DNA from 2 places in the Vreelandella arctica genome. Region 2 is predicted to be linked to the other one. Evidence: predicted binding sites of a transcription regulator. Region 2 holds the regulator's gene; the other holds the start of a gene.
The links. Region 2 encodes FNR, which switches genes on or off when oxygen is low (the NO sensors DNR and NnrR bind a similar motif). Its sites were predicted from a motif close to TTGATNTANATCAA; they were not measured.

Region 1 (4,424 bases), on a different contig from region 2:
GCAAACTGCTTATAGCGTTCAAGTTGTTCAGGTGTCTGGCGGTAGGTTTCCGGCGCTTGCGGGTCAAACGCTTTCACCGGGTTGTCGTCAATCAAATAGGGCTTCACCGCCGCCAGATGCTCCAGGAATATCTCCATATCCACCACCAGATCCCGCTGCACGGGGAAGTGGGCCAGCGGTTCAATGCGAATATCGCCCTCGTAATCGCGCAGGAAGGTTTTGCAGCCGAGCTTGGGAATGCCGTTCACCATGACCCCGCAGGAGCCGCAAATCGCCATCCGGCAGGACCAGCGGTAGCTCAAGGTGCTATCGAGCTGCTCTTTAATATGGTTGAGGGCATCCAGCAGGGATGTGCTGTCATCCACCGGTAAGTCGTACGCCTGCCAGTAGGACTCCGTCGAATTATCCGGCAGGTAGCGTTTGACGCTGATGTGCTTGGTACTTATGTTTTTAGTACTGATGTTATTAGTGCTAACACGCTTGGCAGTGATTTGATCGGTGTTCATGCTTTACTCCCCTTACCCGCATCGCCATAAGCCCGTTCAGCGGGGGCAGAAAACCGCACATCAACGTCCTGCCAGCGCAACTCAGCATGAGCATCGCCTTGATAGAACACCTGGCTGTGTTTGAGGTAGTTAACGTCATCACGTTTCTGCATACCTTCATCCAAGCGCTGGTGGGCGCCACGGGATTCACGGCGCTCCAGCGCCCCCAAACAAGAGGCTTCGGCAATATCCAGGCCACACTCTAGCTCAAGACACTCAAGCAACTCGGTATTGAAGACCTTGCTGGTATCGTTAACGCGAACCCTATTAAAGCGCTCACGTAGCTGGCGCATGGTAGCCAGCGAATGGCGCATACCCTCTTCGGTGCGGTAAATCCCACAGCCGTTCTCCATGGCTTGTACCATGGCGTGCTTGAGTGCTACCCAGTTCTCTGCACCCCCGGTTCCATCACAGAGCCGCAGCAGTTTAGCTTGTTGGCGATCGCCCTGGGCTTCCAACAGGCGCTCATCGGCCCACTCGGTTTGTGCTGCGCGCTTGCTTGCTTGTTCACCGGCTAAGCGACCAAACACCAGCAGCTCTGTCAACGAGTTGGAGCCCAGGCGGTTGGCACCGTGCAAACCGACAGAAGCACACTCCCCGGCGGCGTAGAGCCCGGCGATTGAGGTTTCGCACTTAGGATCGGTTTCAATACCGCCCATGGTGTAGTGCACCGCCGGGCGAATGGGAATCGGCTCTTTAACAGGGTCGACGTTGATGTAGGCTTTCGCCAGCTCGCAGATAAACGGCAGACGTTCCAGAATGGTCTTTTCGCCTAAATGACGCAGGTCGAGATAGACCACATCGCTGTCGCCAAACTTGCCGGTGCGGCCCGCCTGCTGCTCCTGCCAAAATGCCTGGGAAAGTTTGTCCCGTGGCCCCAGTTCCATGTACTTGTTTTCCGGCTTGCCCAGCGGAGTTTCCGGGCCCAGGCCGTAATCCTGCAGGTAACGATAGCCATCCTTATTGAGCAGAATGCCACCTTCGCCTCGGCACGCTTCGGTAATCAAAATGCCAGAACCGGGCAGGCCGGTGGGGTGGTACTGGACGAACTCCATATCCCGCAGCGCCACACCGTGACGATAGGCCATCGCCATGCCGTCACCAGTGACAATGCCCGCATTGGTATTGAAGCGGAACAAGCGCCCAGCGCCACCAGTGGCGAGCACCACCGCCTTTGCGCGCAGCAGGGTCAGTTCACCGGTGGCAATTTGAAGCGCAATCACGCCGATCACAGCGCCCTCGTGAACGGCCAGGTCGAGTACGAAGTACTCATCGAAACGCTCGATTTCAGGATATTTGAGTGAGGTCTGAAACAGCGTGTGGAGCATATGGAAGCCGGTTTTGTCAGCCGCGAACCAGGTGCGGGCCGTTTTCATGCCGCCAAAGCGGCGCACCTGCACTTGGCCATCGTCTTTTCGGCTCCAGGGGCAGCCCCATCGCTCCATCTGCACCAGTTCTTGATAAGCATGATGGACAAAGTAGTCGGCCACACCCTGTTCCACCAGCCAATCGCCGCCTGACACCGTGTCATCAAAATGTGCCTGATGCGAGTCTTCGGGGCTGGTAACCGCGGCAGCGCCACCTTCAGCAGCCACAGTATGCGAGCGCATGGGATAAACCTTGGACAGCAGCGCAATTCGTTGAGGGGTCTTGTGCTCCTTAGCGTGTTCAGCGGCACCAATAGCAGCGCGTAAGCCTGCTCCCCCACCACCCACAATAACGATATCGAAATCTCGCTGCTGCATGACAATCCCTTCCGTTCGCTAGGTTCAAAGGCCGCAAATGCGACGCTCTTCGAGGCCCTATCCTGGATTGAAACTACCATACCCCTGGTCAGCAAAATTTTTATTGCGCATTGGTCTAAAGAACTATTGACCCGCGTCAAGAAAAGTACAAACCAGGGTGGTGTTAAGCCGATATTAGGGCCATAACATCCTGGCTCTAATTTACTTCGCTCTCTGACGCTGTGCTTCTCTTACCGCTGCGCTTGGCAGAGATCCCCCTGTAAAAACGTTTACTATTAAACATAGAAGAGAGCGGCCGCATGAACAGCAATGCTCAATCCTCACCGCGATGGAAACTATTAGCACCGCTAGCCGTTACTATTATCATCGCGCTGATACCCACTCCCCCGGGGCTAGCGCCTCATGCGTGGTACTTCTTCGCTATTTTCCTGGGCTGTGTTGTGGGCCTGATTCTTGAACCATTACCAGGCGCAGTGGTGGGGCTGATCGGCGTTACCCTGGTGGCACTTCTTTCCAGATGGGTGCTGTTCTCTCCCGAGCAACTAGCGACCGAAGGATTTAATGCCGCGGGCCAAGCCTTTTCGTGGGCGGTCTCGGGCTTTACCAACTCCACTGTGTGGCTGATTTTCGGCGCTTTTATGTTTGCCCTGGGGTACGAAAAAACCGGCCTGGGCAGACGGATATCGCTCTGGCTGGTCAAGGCAATGGGGAAACGCACCTTGACCCTTGGCTACGCGGTGATGATTGCCGATGGCATTTTGGCCCCCTTTACGCCCTCCAACACCGCCCGTAGCGGGGGCACAATCTACCCCGTCATTCGCAACCTGCCGCCGCTTTACGATTCACTGCCTAACGACCCCAGCATGAAGCGCATGGGCAGCTTTTTGATGTGGACGGCGCTAGCCTCTACCTGTGTGACCAGCTCACTCTTTTTGACCGCCCTTGCACCTAACTTACTGGCCATCGCGCTAACCGAAAGCGCCACCGGCATTCAGATTAACTGGGGGCAGTGGTTTATGGCGGTAGCGCCAGTGGGCATTCTGCTGCTGCTCCTAGTGCCACTGCTGAGCTACTGGCTATGCGCGCCCGAAGTAAAAGCGGGTCATGAAATTTCCGACTGGGCGGGTGAGGAGTTAACCAAGCTGGGGGCACTGACCCGCCATGAAATAATGCTGGTCATTATGGTGGTCACTGCCCTGCTACTATGGATTTTTGCCGGCGACATTATCTCTGGGTCATTAGTAGGACTCGTAGTGATCTGTGGCATGTTGTTAACCGGCATTGTGACCTGGAGCGATATTCTCGATAACCGAGCAGCCTGGAATACCTTTGTATGGTTTGCCACCCTGGTGGCGCTAGCGGGAGGGCTGAGCCTAGTGGGGTTTGTTAACTGGTTTGGCGGCATGGTTGGCGGACAGATAAGCCACTTCGACCCGCTGATGGCGATGGTGGCGCTGGTGGTCATCTTCTATCTATTGCACTACTTCTTTGCCAGCGTGACGGCACATGTCACCGCCCTGCTACCGGTAATTCTGGCAGCGGCATCAGGCATTGCCGGGCTGGATATGCAGATGTTTATCCTGCTACTACTGCCCACACTTGGCTTTATGGGCATTCTCACGCCCTACGGCACAGGGCCAAGCCCGGTTTACTACGGCAGCGGCTACCTGCCCAGCGCACTCTTTTGGCGTCTAGGGGCGATCTTCGGACTGCTATTCCTGGTGGTTTGGTTGGTGATCGGCCTGCCCTGGTTAATGCTGATCAGCTGATAAACATTAGCCTAGCGTGCGATACCAGGCATTGAGCGGCTGAGCGATCATCTTTGGTTGCTCAGCATGAAGATTGTGGCCCCCTTCCAGCGTGATATGGCGCAGGCGCGGGGCCATCGTTGCTAGATGAGACGCCAGAGTGTGGAACTTGATGTCTCGCTGCCCCGAAAAGTAGCTCACTGGAAGCGTGGTATTTTCCAACCACGACCATAGTGACGGCTGATGACCCAAGGAAGTTGACCGCAGCATGTTAGCGATGGCTGACCCACGGTTCACTAGACGGCGCTGAATCTGCCGACTGCGCTGGCCCTCGGTAAGATCGGCGAATACAGGCTGCTGATACCAGTCGGCAAGCACATCCTCTA
Region 2 (4,424 bases):
CTGCTGCCCCCTCCGACACACACTCACCCGACGACCAAGAGCCCCGGCCATGAATCCAACCGGCCTTGACCTGCCGCCACTGCTGGCGGCGTTCGTGTTTGGTTTGATGGGCGGCGCCCATTGCATTGGCATGTGTGGTGGCATTATGAGCGCGCTCACTTTTGCAGTGCCCCCCAGCATGCGTCATCCGGCGCGTATGGGTGGCTTGCTGCTCAGCTATAACGCAGGTCGCATCACTAGCTACATGAGCGCAGGCGCGCTGGTAGCCCTACTAGGCACGCTATTTTCCCTCTCTGCCACGGCGCGAATGCTGCTACAAGTGTTTGCGGCGCTGATGCTGATCCTGATGGCGCTGTATATCGCCAACTGGTGGAAAGGGCTGCTTAAAGTTGAAGCGATAGGCCGCCGCCTATGGCGCTTTATCGAGCCGGTAGGGCGACGTTTAATGCCCGTAGTTCATTTACCCCAAGCCTTTGCGCTGGGGGCGATATGGGGTTGGCTGCCCTGTGGGCTGGTCTACTCCATGCTGGCCTGGAGCTTAGCAATTGCCGACCCGCTCCAGGGCGCACTATTGATGGGCGCCTTTGGACTGGGCACGCTACCTGCGCTGCTGGCCACCGGGCTTGCCGCGCGCCAGTTAAGCCACCTGATTCGTCACCCGGCAACGCGCAGCGTGGCCGCGCTGACGATCATTGCTTTTGCGCTGTGGCAGCTGTGGACACTCACAGCACACAACCTTCATTAACATGACATGGCTCAATATTTATATCGGCGCCGCGCGTTAGGCTGGCATCAAAGCTTTAACGCCACTTTTAACGCCGGAGCGTCACTTCATGCCCGTTCATGCCCTCGCGGCTTCTTCTACGATGACTTCAACCATGGCCGGGGCAGCACCGGAGCAGAAAAAATGGGATGAAGCCTTGCTGCGCCGTTACGACACCAGCGGCCCGCGCTATACGTCCTACCCCACGGCGTTGTCGTTTCACGACCAATTTACCCCGAGCGATTTGACTCAGGCGTTAGAGCGCAGCAATGCCAGCCAACGTCCTCTTTCGCTGTATGTGCATATCCCCTTCTGCCGCAAAATTTGCTTTTACTGCGCGTGTAATAAAATCGCCACCAAGAACACCGCCCTGGCCGAGCCGTACCTATCCCGGCTTGACCGTGAAATGGTGCTGACCGCTCGCCACCTGGATACCACACGACCGGTGAAGCAGTTGCACTGGGGTGGCGGAACACCGACGTTTCTTAACTTGAACCAGATGGGCGACTTGATTGATCGCCTGGACGCGCGCTTTGGTCTCTCGTCCGCGTCTGATCGCGATTACGCGATTGAAATCGACCCTCGCGAAGCGGACGTATTTACGCTGCGCCACCTGCAGTCGCTCGGTTTCAATCGCATCAGTTTAGGCGTGCAGGACTTAAGCCCGCTGGTGCAGAAAGCCATTAACCGTATTCAGCCACGGGTACTCACCGAGACGCTGATGGATGAAGCACACCGGCTGGGCTTTCGTTCGCTCAATCTCGATTTAATATACGGCTTACCCTTTCAGACTGAAAAAAGCTTTGCAGACACCCTGCGCCAAGTGATCGAGTTAAATCCCGCACGGCTTTCTGTGTTTAACTACGCCCACATGCCCGAGCGCTTTGCCCCCCAGCGGCGGATTAACATCGATGACCTGCCGGGCAGCGAAGAGAAGCTGGCGATTCTGCGCACCACGATTGAGATGCTCACCGCGGCCGGTTATGTGCACATCGGCATGGATCACTTTGCTCGTCCTGATGACAGCTTGGCGATCGCCCAGCGCGAAGGCTCGCTCCAGCGCAACTTTCAAGGCTACTCCAGTCACGCCCAGTGCGACTTAATCGGGCTTGGCGTGTCGGCGATTTCTCGCGTCGATGACGTCTATGCACAGAACCCTAGCGATCTGGCCCGCTATGAAGCAGCGCTGGATCAAGGCCAATTGGCAACCGTACGTGGGCTGCGCTTAAGTGACGATGACCTGATCCGCCGGGACGTTATTGAGCGACTAATGTGTGATATGCGCATTGATCTGGCCGCCATCGGTCAACGCTGGAACATTGATGCCCCGCGTTACTTTGCGCAAGCGCTTGAGCACTTACAGGGCGCCGAGCGAGATGGCCTGCTGACGCGCAGCGGCGACCAGCTTAGCGCGACGCCCATGGGACGGCTGCTGATTCGTCACTTAGCCATGGCGTTTGATGCTCACCTGCCGCAGCAATCAGGCAAGCACTACTCAAAGATTGTGTAAACAAGCTATCGCTAACGAAATGAAGCTTCCATACTAAGAGAAGCCTACCTCAGCACGGCGTAATGATTACCTGCCACTCACGACGCTACTCAAGGAGTTATGCATGTTGGAACCCATGAGCCGCCGACGCTCGCTACTCCATGAAGCTCGCTGCCAAACCTGCAGCTTGAGCTCACTATGCTTGCCACTTGCCCTTGAGATAGACGATATGGGCCAGTTCGATGCCATTATTCGTCGTCGCGCACCGCTGAAAAAAGGCGAGCCACTATTTCGCCAAGGCGATACTTTTACCAGCGTTTATGCGGTACGTTCGGGCAGTTTGAAACAAGTCACATCAGAGGGAAACGGCAGCGAACAACTGACCAATTTCTACCTCCCGAGCGAACTAGTGGGGTTGGACGGGATTGATGAGGAGCACTACCCAGGAAGTGTAATTGCCCTGGAAACGACCACCGTTTGCGAGATTCCCTTTGATCGCTTGGACTCACTCTCAGAGGAGTTGCCCGAACTGCGTGGCCAACTGTATCGCAGCATGAGCAAAGAGTTACGCGATGACCGGCGCATGATGCGCCTGCTGTCACGTAAAACTGCCGACCAGCGGCTAGCGAGCTTTTTAATAACACTTTCGGATCGTTTTCGTCGCCGTGGCTACTCGCCCTACAGTTTCCGCCTTTCCATGCCCAGGGCCGATATCGGCAACTATTTGGGTTTAGCGGTGGAAACCGTCAGCCGTATTTTAAGCCGCTTTCAGCAGCAGAGCGTAGTGGCGGTGTCCGGGCGAGAGGTCAATATTCTTGATATGCAGCGCTTAATCACCCTCGCCGAAGAGGAGCAGCAAACGGTTAACTGACGTTAAATGCCTGAATGCGCCCGGCCAATAGCTCTGCCTGTTTGGCTTCTAGCCCTTCAAAATCAAACAGGCTGCGATCCGCCAGCTGGGAAGGCGCAATATTAGTTACCGCCTTAAACATGCTTTCCAGACGGCCGGGGAATTTTTTGTCCCACTCAGCGAGCATCTCTTTGACGACCTGGCGCTGCATATTGGGCTGCGAACCGCATAGATTGCAGGGAATAATCGGAAATTCCATCATCCGTGAAAACTCGGCAATATCCGCCTCTTTGCAGTAAGCCAGCGGCCGAATGACGATATTTTTACCATCATCAGAAAGCAGCTTAGGCGGCATCGCTTTTAAGTTGCCGCCAAAGAACATATTGAGAAACAGCGTTTCAAGGATATCTTCGCGGTGGTGGCCCAGGGCGATTTTATTGGCGCCAATCTCTTCAGCAAACCCGTACAGCGAACCGCGGCGCAGGCGTGAACAGAGCGCACAAGTCGTTTTACCTTCTGGCGTTTTTTCTTTCACCACCGAATAAGTATCACGCTCGACAATGTGATATTCCACGCCCTGCTTATCCAGATACGCAGGCAGCACGTGCTCGGGAAAACCGGGCTGTTTTTGATCCAGATTGACCGCCACCAGTGAGAAATTGACCGGCGCATTGCGCTGCAAATTGCGCAAAATCTCCAGCATCGTATAGCTGTCCTTGCCTTATATGCCAAATTTTTTTAAAAGAGGAAGAGTGAGTGAGTGAGTAAAGCATTACAATACAGTCACTTAATTTTCTTTCTTCTAAAGAAAACAAACACAAGCCATACAAAAAATTCATTTTTTGTAAAAAAAAGCTTTAAGCAAATGCAGTTGATCAAAATATAACCAAAGACAGCCCAGATACACCAATGTATTCTTTACAAAATCATAGGTTGATTGCTTCTATAAAATTGGTCGAAGAAACATCTACACTGCCAGTATGGTTCGAGATGACTTTACTAGGGAAGGTCTGAATAATTACCGATATTCGTCAACGCTCACTTGAGCTGATAAAAAATTGCAAATTTAGGCACTATTTTCCCGTTCTTTGTGCATTTTTTGCCCGTTAACCGCTCATTAAGCGGAAAACGGGCGCAATAGCCCTATTCCCACAGGTATTTTTCACTGATCAGCAGGTTGCTGAACGCCGCCAGCAGGTGCAGGCGCTGGGTGTTTTTAGCAAGACCACGATAGCGAACCTTGCCATAACCAAAGACTTGCTTGATGTACCGAAAAGGGTGCTCCACCTTGGCTCGGATGCTGGCTTTGATCTTTTCGACTT

Region 1: the regulator FNR is predicted to act here: its motif matches at 2,417-2,430, upstream of frdA (fumarate reductase (quinol) flavoprotein subunit).

The regions. Positions count from the first base shown of each region.
Region 1 is NZ_JBANSN010000005.1:30,274-34,697, reverse strand. It holds gene V8L70_RS05850 (succinate dehydrogenase/fumarate reductase iron-sulfur subunit) at 1-506, opposite strand, end outside; gene frdA (fumarate reductase (quinol) flavoprotein subunit) at 503-2,290, opposite strand; gene V8L70_RS05840 (anion permease) at 2,590-4,059, shown strand; gene menH (2-succinyl-6-hydroxy-2,4-cyclohexadiene-1-carboxylate synthase) at 4,066-4,424, opposite strand, start outside.
Region 2 is NZ_JBANSN010000021.1:63,772-68,195, forward strand. It holds gene ccoS (cbb3-type cytochrome oxidase assembly protein CcoS) at 1-53, shown strand, start outside; gene V8L70_RS16585 (sulfite exporter TauE/SafE family protein) at 50-745, shown strand; gene hemN (oxygen-independent coproporphyrinogen III oxidase) at 834-2,273, shown strand; gene fnr (fumarate/nitrate reduction transcriptional regulator Fnr) at 2,377-3,123, shown strand; partial or broken gene ttcA (tRNA 2-thiocytidine(32) synthetase TtcA) at 3,116-3,823, opposite strand; gene V8L70_RS16605 (IS5 family transposase) at 4,246-4,424, opposite strand, start outside.